3 regions of the Mucilaginibacter jinjuensis genome follow, and region 3 is predicted to be linked to each of the others. Evidence: riboswitches for the same ligand, from Rfam matches in the RefSeq annotation. Region 3 holds a riboswitch; each other region holds the start of a gene.
The links. Region 3 has a riboswitch for cobalamin ahead of PQO05_RS14500 (TonB-dependent receptor). Riboswitches for the same ligand answer to the same signal wherever they lie in the genome.

Region 1 (7,646 bases), 1.1 Mb from region 3:
GAGGGGTACTTAAGTGGGTAAAAATGCGGATTCATGCCAACTATGAAGACGGCGAATGCACCATTATTTATGGTACGCTTGAAGATATAACCAGCCAGGTTAATATGATCCGCGCGTTGGAAGAGCGGGAAGAAAAATTTCACCAGGCTTTTGATTACGCACCTATCGGGATGGCGCTCGTAGCCCCGGATGGCCATTGGATTAAGGTAAATAATAGCTTGTGCAGCCTGTTGGGCTATGATGAAGAAGAGTTTTTAAAACACACATTTCAGGATTTTACCCACCCCGATGATCTCGACCTTGATCTGAGCCACATGTACCGCCTGCTCAATAACGAGATCACTACTTATAATATCGAGAAAAGGTATTTCCATAAATTGGGTCACCAGATCTGGATCTACCTCAGCGTAACGCTGGTACGTGATGCCGACAGTGTGCCCCTGTATTTTGTTTCCCAGATAAAGGATATAACTGATCGCAAGCGATCGATGGAGATACTGTTGCGCGAACGGCAGCGCCTCGATAATATTTTAAAAAGTACCCAGGTTGGTACCTGGGAGTGGCACATACCCACTGATGAGACTGTTTATAATAAAAGATCGGCCGCTATATTAGGTTATTTACCTAACGAGCTTGGGGCTGATACAATGGCTGCCTGGCATGATCTGATCCACCCGGATGACCGGGACATTAATGCTTTAGAGCTGGAAAAATGCTTTAAAAAGGAAGAGAAATTTTATGCCTGCGAATGCCGCATGATGCATAAAAACGGTGATTGGATTTGGGTAGAGGTAAGGGGCAAAGTAGTAAAATGGAGTGATGACGATAAGCCATTGCTGATGCTGGGTACCTACGCCGATATCCATGATAGAAAAGCCATGGAGCAGGAGCGCAAACAGGCTATGGAAGTTATTAGTGGGCAAAACGGCCGTTTGCTAAACTTTGCACATATTGTATCGCACAACCTGCGTTCGCACACCGGTAACATACAAATGCTGCTGGATATGATAACCCACGAAACCGACGATGAGGAAAAGCAAAAGATGATGCAAATGCTGGTGATTAATACAGCCAATTTGCAGCAAACGCTTGCCCATTTAAATGATGTGGTTGATGTACACAGCAACAAGGAGTACAGCAAAAAAATATTAAACCTACACCAGGAAATTCACCGCATGCTCGAGGTTTTGTCGTTATCTTTAAGACAGGTAAACGCAAAACTATCTGTTGATGTTGATCCCGGCATCAGCATACAATATGACCCGGCTTATTTGGAGAGCATTTTATTAAATTTGTTAACCAACAGTATTAAGTACCGCCATCCCGACAGGGCTTTACATATTGATATTAAAGTTTACGAGCTGAACAATATAGTAACGCTCGAAATAACAGATAATGGGATAGGGATTGATCTTGGTTTGCACGGGCACAAGCTTTTTGGCATGTACAAAACTTTCCATGATAATAATGATGCGCGGGGAATAGGCCTGTTTTTGGTTAAGAACCAGGTTGATGCCATGGGTGGTAAAATTGAAGCCCGGAGCACAGTAAATGAAGGAACTACTTTTAAAATAGAATTTAGCTGATACGTATGAGAAAATTAGACATTGCCTGTATTATTGATGACGATAAAATATTTACCTATGTTTTATCGAAACAAATGAAAGTGGTTGACTTTTGTGAAAACCTGCTGGTGTTTCATAACGGCCTCGAAGCCATAAAATATCTTAAACCCATCCTCGAATCGCCCGAAATATTGCCCGATGTGATACTGCTCGATTTAAACATGCCCGTGATGGATGGCTGGCAGTTTTTAGATGAGTTTATTAAATTTAAGGTGAGCAAAAAAATTACGGTTTACATTGTAAGCTCATCTATAGATGTAGCCGACCATGCCAAAGCAGCAACTTATAAAGCCATATCAAATTTCTATATCAAACCCATCTCGCGCGATGATCTGGCCCAGATAATGGCTGAGATTAGTGCTGCGTAAAGCTCGCAAATACAGGATGCGGAATGGCTATTAATACATATTTAAACTCATTTCGCATCCTGTAATTTTTCTTTTAAGTTTGCATTGCTTTTGGTTCCCGGTGAAAACCGGGATTAAAAGGGAAGCCGGTGTAAATCCGGGACTGTCCCGCAGCTGTAAGCTCCATATACCAAAGCCCATTCTTTTAGTCACTGTGCCGATTTTGATCGGTGTGGGAAGACCGGGCCGAGGGGAGTAAGTCAGAAGACCTGCCATCGCACATATTGATTCATAGCTTTCGGGGATTGAAGCTGGAATGATGATACCTTTCGTGTATTTCATTTTTTAGTGCTGTCATACTGTTTGCTGTGGGGTTTTAACTCACACAAAACACATGAAATTATTTTTACTAAGTGCGGTAAAATGCATTTGTAGTAATACAGGTTTGCTTTTTCGGCAGTCCACTTTAGTGGGCTGTACGCTGCTTTTGTGCACCCCGCCAATAGCACAAAAAGAGCACGCTATTCATTTCAAACCAGGTTCAACCCAAAACCTTTGTCTCAATAATCCCATTACCAGGGCATTCCACACGCATCTATTAATCCCGAATAAAAACTTATGGTAAAGCAAAAAAATGTAAAGGCGCTCATCGCATTATGCGCACTTGTAAGCCTCTTATGGGCATCCTGTAAAAAGGATAAAGACGATACAGCAACACCGGTAACCGACCATACCAGGCCGGTAACCGCTACCAGCAATGCTTATGTAAGCAATCTGTTTGAGTTTAACCCGGCTCCCGGTCAGTTTACCAATACCAGTTTGGGCGATACCGTTGCAGCCAAAGGTACGCTGAAAACTAACCAGGGTTTGGTGAGTTTGGGGGCCTGGGGTGGTTACATAATTGTAGGCTTTGATCATACGGTGCTGGATGTTAGCGGCAAAACCGATTTTATCGTTTACGGCAACGCCTTCGCCAGTTTTGCCGAACCCGGTGTGATATGGGTAATGCAGGATACCAACGGCAATGGCAAACCCGACGATACCTGGTACGAAATTAAAGGCAGCGCTTATGGTAAACCAGGTTATAACGCCAATTACTCGGTAACCTATACCCGCCCCAAATGCGATACCTGTAGTGTGCCCTGGAAAGATAACCTGGGTAAAACAGGGATGGTGCAAACCAATGTATTCCATACACAAGCCTACTTCCCTAAGGGCATTAAGGGCGATACCTATACTTTAACCGGCTCTTTGCTGCCGTCAACTAATATTAACGACAGCAACCCGTCTTTCATCACCAGTGCTTCTTTTGATTATGGCTACGCCGATAACTCTGCCGGCGGCGATAAAATCGACATTGCTACGGCTGTAGATACCAAAGGGAACCCGGTAAACCTCAAGGGTATCGACTTTATAAAAGTGCAAACAGGCATACTTTACAACATGGGCTGGCTGGGCGAGCAATCGACCGAGTTTACTGGCGCAGCCGATCTGAGCCTGCTTAAAAACTAAACAAATTAAATACACGCATATAATACATTAAGAATGAAAAGAACAATTACTTTAAAATTAGGGATTGGCGCATTGGGCATTTTGCTGATGGCCGCGGCATCTTGTAAAAAGGATAACGTTGGTGACGGCAACTTTGCGGCAAGGCCGGAGATCTCATCTATCGGCGGTAAGCTTGCTGATACGGTTACCGTTGGCAAATCGCTAACCATACACCCTAAACTGAACACGAAAAACGTAGTATATACCTGGACGGTAAATGGCACCAACAAAGGCACCGATTCTACATTTACGTTTACACCAGATACCCGCGGCGATTATACCATTAATTTTAAAGCCAGCACAGCAGGCGGTTACTCATCTGCCGATTACAAGATCCACGTTTTAGGCAAGTATGAGAACGGTTTCTTTATTATTAACGAGGGATGGTTTGGCCATGGTACGGGTAGCGTGAGTTTCTATAGGTATGATACCAAGACTAAGGAGGACAGTATCTTCACCAAAGAAAACCCGGGCAAAACGCTTGATCCGGCAACTTCAACTTTAGAGAACGCTACCATCTTTAACAACAACCTGTTCCTGGTAGCCAAAGTAGGCGGCCCGATGGTGGTTACCGATGCTTATTCGTTAAAAGAAATTGCCCGTATCCCGGCAGTGGGCGGCAGCAACTGGCAGGGTTTTGTTGGGGTTGATAACACCAAAGGTTTATTAACTTCAGGCAGTGGGATATATCCGTTCGATTTAACAACTTACACGGCAGGCGCTAAACTAACAAGCGTTACCGGTTCTGTAGGCGATGTTATTAAAGCCGGCAATTACATCTTTGTACTATCGCAAACACAAGGTGTGGTGATCTTAAATGCGAGCGATTATTCGGTAGCTAAAAAAATCCCGTCTATGCTGGTAGCATTTGCCAAAACACCTGATGGCTCGGTTTGGGCAGCGGGAGGCACCTCATTGGTTAAAATTAACCCAACCACTTTGGATGTTACCACCACTACTGTACCGTTTACGGTTTTCGGTTCATGGGGCGCATGGCACCCGGGATCAATTACTGCATCAACAAAAGAAAATACTATATATTTGGCAAAGAATGCATCGTTTAGCGGTGGCACAACCATTTATAAATATGTAGATGGTAATGCAGCATCATTACAAACGCCGTTTATTACCCTGCCAACAGGCAAAGTATTATATGGTGCAGGTATTGGTTATAATGTGCAGACAGATCAGTTGGTGGTTAGCACCGTACAATCGGGTTTCGGCACTGCCTACAGTGTTAATGATCTTGATTTTTATGACACTACCACCGGTGCTTTAAAAACTGATTTTGCATACAGCGGATATTATTTCCCTGCTACATTTGTATTTCATCAGTAAATCAATTTCGGGTCTGCAATTGCGCAGATCTGCTTTAAAAATAAACATGAACTGCGGTGAGAGGCAGAACATGCTGTGTGTTCAAAGGCTGCTTTATGCAGCCTTTGCCATTTGCTATTGCTTTATAAGATAATTTGCTTTAAGTTTAAAAAACCTAATTACAAATCTTAAATTCTTATCTCTATGGCACAATTTAGTCAGGCGTTCCAAATTACCATGGGTAATGAGGGAGGCTATGCAAACAATCCAAATGATAGTGGTGGCGAAACCTACAAGGGTATAGCCAAAAATTACTGGCCTAACTGGTCGGGCTGGCCAACAGTTGATAGTGCAGTTGCCTCTAATCCACCCAGCATTAACCAGGTTTTAAACAATAATGCACAGCTGCAAACACTGGTGCAATCATTCTACAAGGCTAATTTCTGGGATACTGAGTCGTTAGACAGTATTAATGATCAGCAAATTGGCAACCAGCTTTTTGATACCGCAGTTAATATGGGCACAGGGATAGCTGCTATGTTTTTGCAACAAGGCGTAAATACCTTATCGCCGGGTAAATTAACTGTAGACAGGCAAGTTGGCCCGCTTACGATAGCAGCAGCCAATGCCGAAAACGCAGAAGATTTATACAACGCTATATGCCAGTTACGCAGGGCAAGGTACCAGAATATTATTGATGCTAACCCATCACAAGCGCAATTTGCTACCTCGTGGTTTAGCCGTATTACGCCTTATCAGCAAGCGTAGGTTGTTTTTTGTTCAAGAGGCGTACTAGCCATGGCAGGCTTAAGCCCTGACCAATTAAGGTAAATAGCACAACCACAACCGATATAAAGATGATGGCGCTCCGTTGAGGAAACGGATCGCCATTATTTAGTTTATGTGGTAAGCCAATGGCAATAGCCAGCGAAACAATCCCCCGCATACCCGACCAGCTTATGATCAGGCTGTTCTTAAAATCGAGCAGGGCGCGTTCGGTTATTTTACCTTTACCTTGTTTAAAATGCTGTTGTAAATTAGCCTGCTGCATAAACACGCGGCCCATTCTTAGTAACAGCGCTACAATAGTGATTATTAACCCATAACCCACATAAGGTAATATTTGCGCGGGTGTAACGGTTTTTACCACGTGCGGCAATTGCAGGCCGATAAGGATAAAGATCAATCCGTTGAGCAGGAATATAATAATATCCCATATCGCTTTCGATTGCTGTTTGAAATTTTCAGGGAAAACCACTTTGCCAAAACGTGCAATCCCAAGGCCCAGTATCACCACGGCAATAACGCCTGATACGTGCAGATCTTCGGCCACCAAATAAGCTACGAAGGGTGCGAGCAGCATAAAACTAATGGTAACCAGGCGATTTTTGTGAGTCCGTTTAATGATTTGGGCCAGCAGTCTCCCTATCAGGAAACCAACTACATAACCACCACCCATTAAAACAGCAAACTGCAATGCCGCTTTCCAGAATATAAAGGCGCTGCCTGCAACAGCAGCCACAGCAAAGCGGTAACTCACCAGGGCCGATGCATCGTTAATTAAACTTTCGCCCTCCAGTATAGTGTTTGTTTTGTGCGACAGGCCCAGGCCTTTGGTAATGCTCATGGCAGCCACAGCATCCGTTGCTGAAAGTATAGCGCCCAGTACAAAAGAAATTGGCCAGCCCATATCCGGGATTAAATAATGCGCAACAACAGCTATACCAAGGGTGGTTATAAAAACCAGTGTAATAGCCAGTGTGCTGATGGTATTGATGTTCACCCTAAATTCTTCGTACGAGATATTGAAGGCTGCATCATAGAGCAGTGGGGGTAGAAATATCAGGAAAACAATCTCGGGATTCAGGTCTATTTTAGGCAAATCGGGGATAAAGCCTACCGCTATCCCGGCCACAATCAGCAAAATAGGGTAGGGCAGTTTGATATAATCGGCAATTGCCGAAAGGCCGATCATAATGGCCATGATAAATATAACAATGCTGTAGTTTTCCATTAACCGGTAATTGTTTGTATTGGCTAAATTTAAGTTTACAATGTTTACTTACGAAATTGTTTTTCGTGCTCATATTTAAATAAGCGCTTTTTGTTAAATGATTGTTATTTTAGTGCCTTTGTAAACCATTCTATAAACTATTTTCCTGATTAATAATGAAACTTTCGGTTTTGATTGTTTTCTGTTTATGCCTTACACTCGAAACCCGTGCTGCTACAGATAGCTTATTAAACGAACTTAATAACGCGCTTGCCAATAAAGAACAATACGTTGTTAAAAAGCAACAAGGTATTGATAAGCTCAAAAATCAATTAGGCCGAACCGCTAAGCCTGAAGATAAATATAATTTATACCAGGCTTTGTACGATGAGTATAAAACCTTCCAATACGATTCGGCCTACAACTACGCCAAGCAGGCTGATATAGCAGCGGTGCAGTTAAAAAATCCGGCATTAATTGCTTCGGCTAAAATGAAGCTGGGTTTTTCATTGATCTCAGCGGGTATGTTTAAAGAGACGCTGGAAACGCTGAACGGCATTTCGCTCAACAATTTATCAGACAGTACCAAGGCCGAATATTATTTTCTGAAAGCCCGTAGTTATTTTGATCTTTCCGATTTCGACCATAATAATGATTATACCTGGCGATATGTACAGGCAGGCACGCAATGCATTGATTCGGGGCTGGCAGTGGCTAATCCAGGCACTTACCGCTTTTTAGCATTGCATGGCCTAAAAGATTTGCGTACCGGGAACTTCCCCGCTGCGGTGAAAGACTATACCGCGATTCTGA
Region 2 (7,646 bases), 650 kb from region 3:
TCTTCCGGATGCCAACGCTCAATGATCTTTACTATACGTTTATAGGTAACATCGACCTCAAACCCGAATATACTACCCAATATGATGCAGGCTTTACGTATGGGCATAACTATGAACACCAGGCGCTTCGCCGCATAGAATTACAGGTAGATGGTTATTACAACCAGGTAAAAAACAAAATCATCGCAGTACCTACCTCTAACCAGTTTCGCTGGACGATGATCAACCTCGGGTATGTGGAAATCAAAGGTATTGACGCGACTGTACAAAGCACATGGCAAATAAGTAACTCTATTTTGCTTAACTCCCGCTTAAGTTATACCTATCAAAAAGCACAAGACTTTACAGACCTAACCAGCCCATATTACGGCGGACAAATCCCTTATGCTCCCTGGAACAGCGGCTCTGTAATCATCAGCCCATCGTACAAAAACTGGAGTTTAAATTATAGCTACATCTATACTGGCGAACGGTATCAGTCTATCGCTAATATCCCCGAAAATTATGAGAAGCCTTTTTATACCCATGATATCTCGTTGTCGCGGAATTTTAAAAAATGCAGGTTCACTGCCGAGGTTAATAACCTGTTTAACCAGCAATATGAAGTAGTGCCTTATTACCCAATGCCTGGGATCAATTATAAAATCATTATGAATATCACTATATGAAAAAGATCTTTTTATTCCTGCTAATTGTCGCAGTGCTTTATTCTTGCAGGAAGGATGATAAAGTTATCCAACCCACAACCACAACGGTAACAACCGGCACAACAGGCTCGATAAAAGGGTTCTTTTTGTTAAACGAAGGTAACATGGGTAGTAATAAAGCTTCTATAGATTATTATGATTATCCCTCAGGAACTTATCTCAAAAACATTTATCCCTCACGCAACCCATCAATTGTGAAGGAGTTGGGTGATGTTGGGAATGATATCCAGATCTACGGCAATAAGCTTTATGCAGTTATTAATGTATCAAATCTGGTTGAGGTAATGGATGTAAAAACTGCAAAACATATCGCCACCATCTCGATACCCAATTGCCGCTACCTGGCTTTTGACAAAGGTTATGCTTATGTAAGCTCTTATGCGGGGCCGGTACAGATTGATCCGAATGCGAGATTGGGTTATGTGGCCCGTATTGATACTACTACACTTACGGTTAAAGATACCTGCGTGGTGGGTTACCAACCCGAAGAAATGGTGGTGCGTAACAATTTTTTATACGTAGCCAACTCAGGTGGTTACCGGGTACCCAACTATGATAATACAGTGTCGGTAATAGATCTCAACACTTTTAAACAGGTTAAAAAGATCACAGTTGCGATCAATCTCGAACACTTAAAATTGGATACGTACGGCAATATCTATGTAACTTCGCGGGGGGATTATTACACCATCCCATCCAATATCTATATCCTAAACTCCAGCGACCAGGTTTCTAAAACACTTAATCTGCCGGCAAGTAACCTTACCATCTGTGGAGATTCGGCTTACGTGATCAGTGCCGGATTTAATTATACTACACAAAAAAATACCATTAGCTATGCTATCGTAAATACGGCGCAACAAGCCGTAGTATCATCCAATTTTATTACCGATGGCACAGATAAAAAGATAACCATCCCCTACGGTATTGCCGTAAACCCACAAACAAAGGAAATTTTTGTGACCGATGCCAAGGATTATGTTACCCCGGGCAGATTGTACTGCTTTACACCCGGAGGCAAGTATAAATGGGATGTGGAAACAGGCGATATACCCGGTCACTTTGTCTTTACCACCACGCGGTTAAGCGGGTTGTAAAAAATGCAGCTTTAGAGACTAAAGATTTATGTTATACGTATTTTTATTCTCGCTCATCACAAAAGTGCTGTGTGTGCTTCCAATACTGGTTACCGAGCCGAGTTTGTTAAACACAAAGTCCTGGTAATGTTTCATATCCCTGGCGTACACTTTTAAAAGAAAATCGAAATCGCCGGAGATATTGTAGCATTCAACAACTTCGTTCAGTTGCATAATGTCTGTCACAAACTTGTACCCTATGCTCTTGTCGTGTTGTTTAAGTTTGATATTGCAAAAAACAATTAGGCCATAATTGAGCTTTTCTGCATCGATCAAAGCAATATATTTTTTGATGTAACCATTGGTTTTTAACCTTTTTACCCGTTCAAAAACTGGTGATGCAGAAAGGTTCACTTTAGCAGCCAACTCTTTAACCGTTATTTCCGAATCTGTTCCCAGCAGTTTTAATAACTGAATATCAATATCATCAAGCCCTTCCATAGAATAATTTTCTTTTACAGGTTAATTTCGAACACATCAAAAGTATAAAATTCTTTCCAATCAATATAAAATGGATTATTATACTTAAATAAATACATATATACAGTTATTAAATCTTACTCGGTAGCTTTGTTTGAAAATTTAACCTTGTAACAAAGGCAAATTGTAACGTAGTTCTTTTCATTACTTTATCAACCAAAAAAGGTTTTCGAGAGATCGAAATTAATAGGGAACCGTGTGCAAATCACGGGCTGTCGCGCAACTGTAAGTAACAAAACAAGTTTCAGCCAGCAATGTCCACTGATCGCCTATCGGCGGATGGGAAGGACGCTGAAATGTTATAAGCCAGGATACCTGCCTGTTTTGGAAGGACAATGCTTTCGCGAAAAAAGCAAATGGCCTGATATGAGGGTTCTCAATGGCCGGCAATTTGCCTGCCCCTACCCTCAACATGCCCTGGTTTTCGCGAAGCTTGTAAAGTTTGTCAAAAGCAATTTTAAAGTATTTCTAATTAAAACATTAAAAAAATGCTAACGCAAAACCTGGGCTACCCGCGAATTGGTGGCCAACGACAACTAAAAAAAGCCTGCGAACAATATTGGGCAGGTAAAATCGGCCTGGATGAATTAAAGCAGATAGCCCGCACTATCAGGGAAGAAAACTGGCAAACGCAGGTTAATGCAGGTATCGACCTGATCCCTTGCAACGACTTCAGTTTTTACGACCAGGTACTTGACATGAGCCTGCTACTGGGTGTAATCCCTCAGCGTTACAGTAAAGTGCTCACCGAGGTAAAAACCAACCAGGAAACCGACCTGTATTTTGCCATGGCGCGTGGTTACCAGAAAGACGGGCTGGATATTACCGCCATGGAAATGACCAAGTGGCTGGATACCAACTACCACTACATTGTACCCGAATTTACGGCTAAACAAGAATTTAAGATATTTTCTGAAAAAGTATTTAGCGAGTACAATGCCGCCAAACAAAGCGTTGGCACAAAAGCTAAACCTGTATTATTAGGCCCGGTAAGCTACCTGTTACTGGGTAAAGAAAAAGAAGAGGGTTTTGAGCGTATAGACCTGATTAAACAGTTGGTGCCGGTTTACGTAGAGATAATCAACCGTTTAAAACAACAAGGCGCCGAATGGGTCCAGTTAGACGAACCTTGCCTGGCGCTCGACCTTTCTAAAAAAGACAAAGAAGCTTATGAGTTTGCTTACCGTGCTATTGCCAACCGTGTAAGCGGTATTAAGATATTGGTTGCTACCTATTTTGAAGCATTGCTGGATAATACCGCATTAGCAGTTAACCTGCCGGTTGCTGCCCTGCACATCGACCTCGTACGCGCTCCTGAACAACTGGATGAAGTACTTTCATTAATCCCTACACATTTGCAGCTTTCGTTAGGCGTGGTTGATGGCCGTAACGTTTGGAAAAACGACTACGAGAAATCGTTGGGCTTTATCAATAAAGCAGTTGAAAAGCTGGGCACCGATAGGGTAATTATTGCACCATCATGCTCGTTGCTGCATAGCCCGATAGATCTTGATTTGGAAATTGCGATTGACCCCGAGATTAAAAACTGGATGGCTTTTGCTAAACAAAAATTGAACGAGGTAGATGAATTAAAGCAAATTGCCGTAGGCAATACCGAATTGCTTAACGCCAATAAAAAAGCAATTCAAAGTCGCCGTGCCTCGCAAAAAGTGCATAAACAGGCGGTTAAGATCCGTGTCGAAGCCATTGCCAAAGCCGATGCCACCCGTACAAGCGCATTCCCGGTACGCCAGCAAATTCAACGCGAACGTTTTACTCTTCCATCCTTCCCTACAACTACCATTGGTTCATTCCCGCAAACGGATGATATCCGTCAGCTACGCGCCAAATTCAAAAAAGGCGAATTTACGGTGGATGAGTATGAAAAAAAGATTGAACAGGCAACTATCGACTCAATCCGCTGGCAGGAAGAAATTGGCCTGGACGTTTTGGTTCATGGCGAATTTGAGCGTAACGATATGGTTGAATACTTTGGCGAACAGCTGGATGGGTTCCTTTTCACCAAAAATGGCTGGGTACAAAGCTACGGCAGCCGTTGTGTAAAACCTCCGGTTATTTATGGTGACGTGAGCCGCCCTAAAGACATGACTGTGCGCTGGAGTAAATTTGCTGCTGCGCAAACCGACAAGCCAATGAAAGGTATGTTAACCGGCCCGGTAACTATTCTGCAATGGTCGTTCGTGCGTGATGATCAACCGCGTGATGTGACCACCAATCAAATCGCTTTGGCTATTCATGATGAAGTATTAGCATTGGAGGCAGCAGGCATCGGTATTGTGCAGATTGATGAGGCGGCAATTCGCGAGGGCTTACCTTTGCGTAAAGCCAAACGCCCCCACTACCTGGATTGGGCAGTAAAAGCCTTTCGTGTAACCGCCAGTGGTGTAAAGGACGAGACTCAGATCCATACCCACATGTGCTACAGTGAGTTTAACGATATTATTGAACATATTGCAGCAATGGACGCGGACGTGATCACGATTGAAACCTCACGCTCGCAAATGGAGCTGTTGCATGCCTTCGCTCATTTCGAATATCCGAATGAGATCGGTCCTGGCGTATATGATATCCACTCGCCACGTGTACCAAGCACCGAAGAGATGGTGGCGTTGCTAACCAAAGCGGCAGATTTGCTCCCGGCTCAAAATCTTTGGGTTAACCCTGATTGCGGTTTAAAAACCCGCAAATGGCCAGAAACTAAGGCAGCTTTAGTAAACATGGTTGCTGCTGCTAAACAGGCAAGAGCGCAAATCAGCGTTGAGGGCGTTGTTTAAACATGAAACGGCGGGCAAAATCGCCCGCCGCTTCTATATAGTCAGTCAGTTTTTGAGAATTTAATTATCGCCATGCGGCTTGTCAGCTTTACGGTATGCCCATCCAAATATTAACGGGAATACCCAAAGGCTGAACAACATAGCACATAAAATACCACCAATTACTACCCGTGCCAAAGGCCTCGAGCTTTCAGACCCGATACCGTGCGAGATAGCAGCCGGGAATAAACCGATGGCGGCCATCAAAGCGGTCATCATTACCGGCCTGATGCGTGAATTTACACCCAGTTTAATCGCCGTATATAGATTTGAGCCTTCGCCTTGTTTCAGGTTTTCGAGATTTTGTTTGAAAACGGTGATCAGCAATACCCCATCCTGGATACAGATACCAAACAACGCGATAAAACCAATACCTGCCGAGATACTGAAGTTAGTACCGGTTAAAAATAAAGCGATGATACCTCCTACTATGGCGAACGGAACATTGAGGAATACCAACGCTGCATCTTTCACATTACCGAACATGATAAACAGTAAGCCAAAAATCATAATTAAGCTGATCGGCACTACCTGTGTTAAACGTTTCTGAGCACGTTGCTGATTTTCAAAATCGCCCTGCCATGCCAGGTGGTAACCTCGTTGCAGTTTAACTTTAGCGTTTACTTTTTGCTGTGCCTCAGCAATGGTACTACCCATATCGCGGCCACGTACCGAGAATTTAAGCGTAGCATAACGCTCATTTCCATCCCTGAAAATTAAACAAGGACCAGTTTTTTGTGTGATGGAGGCAATCTGGTTAATAGCCACCTTCGCACCGCTTTGGGTTGGCACTAACAAGTTACCAATATCAGCAGGCGTTCGGCGGAAGGCTTCCGGGAAACGGATTCTGATATCGAACGTACGTACGCCTTCATACAGTGTTGATGCTGCCTGACCGCCAATAGCCATTGAAATTACCGAGTTGGCATCGGCAGTAGCTACGCCATACTGCGCCATCTTTTGCTGATCGAGCTGAATATCCAGTTCGGGCAGGCCGATACTTTTCAGCACACCCAAATCTTCAATACCTTTAACATCTTTCAGGATACGGTAAACCTGGTTAACCTTGGTTTCCATGTAATTGAGCGAATCGCCGTAAACCTTTACTACGATTGAGCCCTTTACACCCGATACCGCTTCTTCCACGTTATCACTAATCGGTTGCGAAAAGTTAAGCTCGGCACCAGGTATTTTATCCAGCTTGGCATTCATCTGAGCAATGAGTTGCTCTTTGCTGATCTTAGGGTTCCAGTCTTCCTCGGGATACATCAACACGTCAAACTCATTATTGTAGAAACCGGCCACATCAGTACCATTATCCGGCCGACCGGTTTGTGAAACGGCGTATTTCACTTGAGGGAAAGTCATCAATATCTGACGTACCTGCTTGGAGGTAGCCACAGACTGATCGAGCGATACGCTGTAAGGTAGCTGTACCCGCAGCCATATTGCACCTTCATCCAGTTCGGGTAAAAATTCGCTTCCCAAGAATTTAAAGGAGAATAAGCCCACAACCATCGCTATTAAAGAAACCGTTACTACAATCTCTTTCATCTTAAATGATTTCACGAAACCTCCCAGCATAAATGCAGTAAGGTGGTGCACAAACGGGTTGTGTTTTTCGTGTACGTTCTTTTTCAGCAACAAGCTGATTAATACCGGCACCAGGGTAAGCGTAGTAATTAAAGCACCTAGCAAAGCAAAACCCAAAGTATAAGCCAACGGTGAGAATAGCTTACCTTCTACCTTTTGAAACGCAAATACAGGCAGCAAACCGGTTATAATAATGAGCTTGGCAAAAAAGATGGCCTTACCTAAAATGGCACCGTTATTTTTGATGAGGCCCAGTTTGGCGATCTTGTTAAAGCGATCCATGCCCAATTGAATGGCTTTATGATCGAGGATTACAAACATCCCCTCTACCATTACCACGGCCCCGTCTATAATAATCCCAAAATCGACCGCACCCAGTGATAACAAATTGGCCGACATGCCCATTAAGTGCAGGCAGATAAAGGCAAACAACAAAGCCAGCGGAATAATGATAGACACAATAAGCGTGGTACGCCAGTTAAACATAAACAGCGAAACCAGGAAGGTTACCAGCACGATACCTTCTATCAGATTATGCAAAACGGTATGCGTTGCATAATCTATCAAGTTGGTACGATCATAATAAGGTACAATTTTGGTATCAGCAGGCAATACCTCGTTGTTTATCTTATCAACTTCTGCCTTTAGTGCTTTTACTACCTCGGTTGGGTTTTCGCCTTTGCGCATTACAACAATGGCTTCCACTGCATCCGGGTCATCGGTAACAGTTCGCTTGCCGTTTTTAATTACGGCATCGCTACGGCCAACCCAACCCAACCGGGGCAGGTTCGAGATCTCAACATCGGCAACATCTTTTACCAATACCGGCACACCGTTGTTATTGCTGACGATGATGTTACGGATCTCGTTTATATCATTCAATAAACCCAAACCAC
Region 3 (7,646 bases):
GCCCATGATTTCTACAATAGAAAAGGTGACGAATTTGAATTTGACAACCTTACTTATATCGAGAACCTAAAAGATAGCCGGGATATTTCAAATTATTTTGAACCCTGCATTATCATATCATCAGCAGGTATGCTGGAGGGTGGCCGGATCCAGGACCACTTGTTTTATAATATTCAAAATTACTACTGCACCATCCTTTTCATCGGTTATTGTGCTAAAGGAACTTTAGGCCATCGCTTATTACGTGGCGATCCTATCGTGCACATTAAAGACCGCGAATTAGCCGTGTATGCGACTATCAAACAGACAGACCTATTCAGTGCCCACGGAGATCACGAAGATTTAATGAACACCGTTAAACAGCAGGATAAGGCCAAATTGAAGCAAATATTCCTGGTACATGGTGATCCACAAAGTATGGAAGCTTTTGCCGCGGGATTAGAAGCTGAGGATTATCCGGTTGTGATTCCTGAAAAGGGATTGGTTTATGAGTTGTAAGACTGCAAAAATAACCCAACCCGTCATTGCGAGGTACGAAGCAATCCCCGATTTACAGAGCGGTTCTGTATAGTTCGCGATTGCTTCGTACCTCGCAATGACGGGTTGGGATAACTATACCTAAAAGTCATTTTGCTGCCAATGTGGAACATTCCACCCTTTACACGCCTGCCAATAACTCCTCTACCAAGGCAGGTACACTTTCAGTTGCTTTAGCTTTAATCTTAATTATTCCTGATAAGGATACATCCGGTATTACCGGATCGACAATATATTTAGGCGTTTTACGAGGTACGTAATTGATTAATCCTGCAGCCGGGTAAACCGCTAATGATGAACCAATGAGGATAAACAGATCTGCCGAATGACAAATTTCTGCCGCTGGCTCAATCATAGGCACAGCTTCGCCAAACCAAACTACATGTGCACGTAGCGGCGAGCCGAGTTCGCAAACTTCGTCCATACCTATCTCCCAGCCTACTATCGGGTAAGTTAATTGTGGATTCAGGCTCGATTGCGAACGGGTGATGATACCGTGCAAATGCAGCACATTGCTTGATCCGGCACGTTCATGCAGATCGTCGATATTTTGGGTGATGATGGTTACGTCGAATTGCTCTTCCAATTTAGCCAGGGCATAATGTGCTGCATTAGGTTTGGCCTCCAATACCGATTTACGGCGCTGGTTGTAAAAATCCTGCACCATGGCCGGGTTACGCGCCCAGGCTTCGGGGGTGGCTACATCTTCAATATTGTATCCCTCCCACAAGCCATCACTGTCACGAAAGGTTTTCAGCCCGCTTTCTGCGCTGATGCCCGCGCCGGTTAATACCACTAACTTTTGTTTCATAGCTAATTGTTATTCATAAAAAAAGCGATGATCACTCATCGCTTTTAAATTTCGTTTATTTATCTGATTAAGCTGTGGCCAATTTAGGCTCGTTGCGTAACACAGTGTATTTGCTCTTAGCCAGTTCAAAGCCTCCGAACAGTATTAGTCCGAAAACCAGATCGCCCAGGATCATATTTTTCTCAAACGGAACAGCTGCTATCAGCGATTGGAAATAACCGTTAATACCTTTAGCATACGTTGTTCCGTTTAACCATGGGTCGATGTCGGTTAGCAACCAGTGTACAAGTATGCCCCCTACAGATGCTAACACTACAGTACCAAAATTTACTTTTTTAATCAGGCTACCAAAAAACACCATAGCAAAGAAACTGGCATACATCCATAACGAACTGCTGTACCAAACCAGTTTAGAGAAGTACATGTAATTGATGATGAGATCGCTTACAAAAAGCGCCGCAAATGGCACCAGGTACGCTTTCCACTTATCGTTAAAATAGGTGCCACCAAAAATGGCGATAGCGCCTACGGGTGTAAAATTGCTTAACACCTGATATTTATAACTTACCAGGCGCATTGCTGCGGCAGCAATAATCATGAGGATTAAAACTGCGTTTCTGATATTGATTTTCTGTTGTTGCGACATTGTATAATATTGGTAAACAAATTTACTGATTATCGAACGAAATAAAAACTACTTGTTTACAAACACAATATTAGCAGGATTAATACCCACTGTAATGGTATATTCCTGTTTACCGTTTTTGTCAAAAGCATACAAAGTACCGTTTGATGAATAATCTTTAGCGTCTGTTACAAATACCTCGCCTGTGGTGCTATTAGCAGCAAGGCCATAAGCAGCTGTTAATTTTGTACCATCTGTAATAAAATTGGCGCTGCTAATAGCTTGTGTTTTGGTGTTGTACACAACAACTTTGCCAGTACCACTCAGGTAATAACCGTTATCACCACTAACCACAAATGGAGAACCGTAACCTACATCTACAGTAGTTTGTGAGGTTGCTACATCTGCAGTATTGTCAATAATACTTATGCCAGGCATAACAGAAGCATAATCTCCATTTGAAATAACATAAACATGGCCATAGTTGTCAGCCCCAATCGCTACCGGGTTAATAATTACATTAATAGTTTTAGTTACTGCTAAAGAAGTTAAATCAATAACTGATACTGTTTTATCGTAAGTTACGGCCAAACCACCAGAGTTTGCTACGTACAATTTATTGTTTGACACCACCAATTGTTCCGGATAAGATCCCACTGTAATATGTTTGCTTATGGTTAAAGCAGCAGTATCTATAACGGCAACTGTACCATCGTAAGAGGTAACAAATGCATTGTTTTTGTAGAAGGCAATGCTGCGTGGTTCGCTATCACCAAAAGAAATTTGCTTAATTAACTTGGCTGTTTTAGGGTTAACCACATTAATAACCTTAGACTTATCTACAACGATATACATTTTAGATCCATATACTTTCAAATCGTTTGGAAGGCTCCCAACCCCAGCGCCGTTTGCTGTTGTATAAATATCTGGTGTTGTTACTTTGGTTGTGTAATCGTAATAGGTAATGCTACCTGTGCTTCCGCCCTGGTTTAAAACATAAACACCGGCCACTTGCGCAATGGGTGTAGTTGGTGTTACATCATTTTTGTCTTTATGGCACGATGACAACGCTGCCGTTGTAACAATCGCGAATAAGAAATTTTTAAGTTTAAAGTGTTTCATTTTGATATGATTAAATTGTTATTTGAAAAGATAATCTGTACGATCGGCCAGGCATCGGGTAACTGTAAAGCACTACGTAACGCTCATTAAAAAGGTTGTTGACCTCAAATGAAGCATTCACGGGCACACTATGTGTCAGGAACTTATATATTAGCGAAGCATTACTTACGTTGTATGATGGCAGGTAATATTCGGGCACATTATTATTCTCGTAGTATCTTGATGATGAAAACGTGCTGTTATAATATAGACCTAAAGCTTTGTAATTAATGCCTGCATTTAAGTTGAGTAGATTTTTTGGTGTGTAAGGTATTTGGTCGAGGTAATAAGAATCACTCGGGTCTGTAACATTAATGGCATTTTGATAAGTGTAATTGACAGAGATTGTGCCCAGCCATCCCACTGCAGGTATTACATCGGTTTTCAAAGTCACATCCAGTCCCTTAATATCTACACTACCCAGGTTAGTAACAGAAGGCGTTTCTGGCGAACGTGAAGGCAGGTAGATGATCTTGTTTCGAACGTTATTATAATAAGCATCGGCAGTAACTGCTAAATCGTGCACAAAACCGTTAAAGCTTTTTTGGTAGGTTATTCCCAGATCGTATTGCTTGGTGCGTTCTGGATCAAGATTGCGCGGCCTTACTGCATAATAATACTGTTCGGCGAAGGTGGGATTTCTGAATATATCTTTATAGAATGCCCTTAACTGTAATCCAGAGTTTAGAAAGGGTTGAAAAGTGGCCGACAAACTTGGCGTAAATGCAGATTTAGATGCAGCTGCTATGCCATTCTTCACATGATCTGTGATATAGGTGTTCAATAAATTACCCTGAAGATGCCATTTATCGAAAGCCAGATCTGTTGCTACCGCATTAAACAATGTTAGCCTTGTTGGGAAAGCATATTGGTAATAATTGGTATAAACATCACTAAATAAGTTGGTGAGCGCGGCATCAGAGGCATAAGATACTTCCCAATTATGCAGAATATGGTAACCAACCGAAGCCGATTGGTAAAACTCGTGCTGCATGTAATGTTCATTACTGCCAATTGCTCCATCCGGAAGTGACGGGTCAAGATAATGCAGGTAGTTTTGCGAATACTTACTATTCAACAATAAATGAAAACTGCTTTTGGCAATGTACTCGTATGCCGATTGTACCAACAGATCGTGATTTTGCATGCGTTGGTTGGATTGTGTGGTATAATAAATTACCGGCCCGGGCAATCCCCTATCGCTGTTATAATAGTTGAATTGTATCTTAAATTTATTGCTGTCGCTTTTAGCCCAATATAAGGCACCATCTGTTTGTAAGGCTTTGATGTCGCTATTTCTGCGGGTGGCTAAGGTATCAGAACCATCGCCGTTTTCTTTGTACTTATATTGCCCGTTTGCATAAGTATAATTGGCATTTAACACAACCGACCATTGCTTAGATACACGTTGCTGCCATTGCAGGTAAGGATTTAGTAACCCAAATGAACCGCCATTTCCCCCAAGTGAAACCTGGTAAGGTTTGGCTGCGCTCAATTGTGGCCTTGTAGTTTTAATATCTAATATGCTGGCCGATGCAAATGACCGTGCAGGTTGCACAATGTTTGGTGCCTGGCCATTATATAAGGTAACAGACTGTACATTGTAAAGACTGAATTTGCCCAGGTCAATCTGCCCGTTCTGTGCATCGTTCAGTATAACGCCATCGTATTGTACACCGGTATGGGTAGCTCCCATGCTGCGTACCGAGATGGTTTTTAATCCGCCAATGCCTCCGTAATCTTTAACGTTTACACCTGCAAAGTTAGCGGCAATATCAGCCACAGACAAGGCCGCATAATGACTAAAATCGGCGTTGGATATTTGCTGTACAGGTATAATGGTTTGCACCTTGGGTAAGGTTGATGAAGTTACATTAACCTCTTTCAGCTTTTTAGAAGTATCCTGCTGGGCTTTAAGCCGGGTTGATAGCAATAACAGCATACAGGCAATACAAATACTGTATATACCGTAACGGGATATTAAAACAGGCCGAAATTTTGCTGTAAACTTTTCCATTGCTTAATAATTCAAAGCAATACAACGGAAAAATGAATGGAACACAACCAATCAAAATTATTGATCAGTTTTAATGTATTTCACCCAAGCTTCAATCCGCGAAAGCTATGAATTGGTAATGCTTTTGGCAGGTCTTCTGGCTCATCCTGTGTTGACGTCTTCCCATACCGATTTAGAATCGGGACAGTGACTAATTAATCAACTAACCTCTTTATCAGAAGCCGGACTTACAGCTGCGGGACAGCTCCGGAATTACACCGGATTCCCTTTTAATCTTTACCTTAACGGCAAGGAACCTAAAAGCTGTGCAAAAGTAACATAACAAACTGACATTTAGCTATAGCGACAATACATCGCACAAAAAAACCGGACTATCTTTTCAGACAGCCCGGTTAAAATTAAGGTTGAAAAACTTCTTTTATGTTTATGATGAACAGGTTACGCAACCTTCTTCCATACTGCAGCTTGGGCCGCTGGTTTGGGTAAGTTCTATACCGTCCAGATCATTCATTTGTACGTTTGGTTCTGGTGCAGGGATAACCGGCTCCATTTCTTTACTGCCTTGTTTCTCAACTGTAAACTGTACCGCTTGCGTTGCAGCTTGTGTACGCAGGTAATACATACCGGTTTTTAAACCGCGTTTCCATGCGTGGAAGTGCATTGAGGTTAGTTTAGAGGTATTCGGACTGTCAACAAACAGGTTTAATGATTGCGACTGGCAAATAAATGCGCCACGATCTGCCGCCATATCAATCAGGCTGCGTTGTTTAATTTCCCAAACTGTTTTGTAAAGTTCTTTCAAATCAGATGGAATTTCAGGGATATGCTGGATAGAACCATTGGCCGCAATGATATTGTTTTTCATTGTGTTGTTCCACAAGCCAAGGTTAACCAAATCTTTCAGTAAGTGTTTGTTCACAATCACAAACTCACCGCTTAATACACGACGGGTGTAAATGTTTGAGGTATATGGTTCAAAACACTCGTTGTTACCAAATATCTGCGAGGTTGATGCTGTTGGCATTGGCGCCATTAACAGCGAGTTACGCACTCCATGTTTCATCACAGCTTTACGTAAGCTTTCCCAATCGTGGCGATCTGTTGGTTTAACATCCCAAAGATCAAACTGGAATTTACCTTTTGATAATGGCGAACCTTTAAAGGTTTCGTAAGCACCATCCTGCATAGCCAGGTCTTTACTTGCCGTCATGGCAGCAAAATACATGGTTTCGAAGATGTTTTTGTTTAACACCTTAGCCAGGTCGCTTTCAAATGGTAAGCGCAACAGGATAAACACATCGGCCAAACCTTGCACACCTAAACCGATTGGGCGGTGGCGCATGTTTGAAGTACGGGCCTCTTCTACCGGGTAATAGTTGTTATCTATAATTTTATTAAGGTTTTTAGCAGCATCATAAGTGATCTCGTATAATTTATCGAAATCAAACTGACCATTGATCACAAAACGTGGCAATGCTAACGAAGCCAGGTTACATACAGCTACCTCATCAGGGCTGGTGTATTCCATAATTTCGGTACAAAGGTTACTGCTTTTAATAGTACCTAAGTTTTGCTGATTGCTTTTCTTGTTTGCAGCATCTTTATATAACAGATATGGGTTACCGGTTTCGATCTGTGCATCCAAAATAGCAAACCAAAGATCTTGTGCGCGGATTACTCTGCGGGCACGGCCTTCTTTTTCGTAACGGGTGTACAATGCTTCGAACTCGTCACCAAAACACTCAGACATACCTGGTGCTTCGTGCGGACAGAATAGGCTCCACTCACCGTTTTCTTCTACGCGTTTCATAAACAAATCGCAGATCCAAAGGGCATAGAACAAATCACGTGCACGTGCTTCTTCTTTACCGTGGTTTTTACGCAGGTCTAAGAAGTCGAAAATATCTGCATGCCAAGGCTCTAAGTAAACCGCAAAGGCTCCTTTACGTTTACCACCACCCTGATCTACATAACGGGCTGTATCGTTAAATACACGCAGCATAGGGATAATACCGTTACTTGTACCGTTAGTACCACTAATGTAGCTGCCTGTAGCACGTACATTATGGATAGCTAAACCGATACCACCTGCGCTTTGTGAAATTTTGGCTGTTTGTTTTAGTGTATCATAGATACCATCGATGCTATCATCTTTCATTGAAAGCAGGAAGCATGATGACATTTGCGGCTTAGGAGTACCCGCATTAAATAAAGTTGGCGTAGCGTGTGTAAACCAACGCTCACTCATTTGATTGTAGGTTCTGATAACGCTGTCGATATCATCCTTATGGATACCTACAGAAACACGCATATACATGTGCTGAGGGCGCTCGGCTATTTTGCCGTCAACTTTCAGCAGGTATGATTTTTCTAAGGTTTTAAAACCGAAGTAATCGAAACCGAAATCGCGATCGTAAATAATAGAGCTATCCAATATATCGGCGTTTGCACGGATTATTTCCATTACATCATCGGCAATTAAAGGCATTTTACGA

Region 1: linked by a shared signal. The riboswitch ahead of PQO05_RS09590 (cell surface protein) and the one ahead of PQO05_RS14500 (TonB-dependent receptor) in region 3 are both predicted to bind cobalamin.
Region 2: linked by a shared signal. The riboswitch ahead of metE (5-methyltetrahydropteroyltriglutamate--homocysteine S-methyltransferase) and the one ahead of PQO05_RS14500 (TonB-dependent receptor) in region 3 are both predicted to bind cobalamin.

What each region holds. Positions count from the first base shown of each region.
Region 1 covers NZ_CP117167.1:2,095,681-2,103,326, forward strand. The annotation lists gene PQO05_RS09580 (sensor histidine kinase) at 1-1,586, shown strand, start outside; gene PQO05_RS09585 (response regulator) at 1,592-1,993, shown strand; cobalamin riboswitch at 2,068-2,263, shown strand; gene PQO05_RS09590 (cell surface protein) at 2,591-3,484, shown strand; gene PQO05_RS09595 (DUF5074 domain-containing protein) at 3,518-4,861, shown strand; gene PQO05_RS09600 (glycoside hydrolase family 108 protein) at 5,045-5,608, shown strand; gene PQO05_RS09605 (Na+/H+ antiporter) at 5,586-6,854, opposite strand; gene PQO05_RS09610 (DUF6377 domain-containing protein) at 7,010-7,646, shown strand, end outside.
Region 2 covers NZ_CP117167.1:3,857,593-3,865,238, forward strand. The annotation lists gene PQO05_RS17000 (TonB-dependent receptor) at 1-668, shown strand, start outside; gene PQO05_RS17005 (YncE family protein) at 665-1,804, shown strand; gene PQO05_RS17010 (Lrp/AsnC family transcriptional regulator) at 1,823-2,284, opposite strand; cobalamin riboswitch at 2,470-2,660, shown strand; gene metE (5-methyltetrahydropteroyltriglutamate--homocysteine S-methyltransferase) at 2,812-5,118, shown strand; gene PQO05_RS17020 (efflux RND transporter permease subunit) at 5,179-7,646, opposite strand, start outside.
Region 3 covers NZ_CP117167.1:3,207,981-3,215,626, reverse strand. The annotation lists gene PQO05_RS14520 (MBL fold metallo-hydrolase RNA specificity domain-containing protein) at 1-498, shown strand, start outside; gene PQO05_RS14515 (SIR2 family NAD-dependent protein deacylase) at 659-1,348, opposite strand; gene PQO05_RS14510 (DUF6580 family putative transport protein) at 1,416-1,994, opposite strand; gene PQO05_RS14505 (DUF5074 domain-containing protein) at 2,043-3,095, opposite strand; gene PQO05_RS14500 (TonB-dependent receptor) at 3,106-5,151, opposite strand; cobalamin riboswitch at 5,261-5,466, opposite strand; gene PQO05_RS14495 (ribonucleoside-diphosphate reductase subunit alpha) at 5,576-7,646, opposite strand, start outside.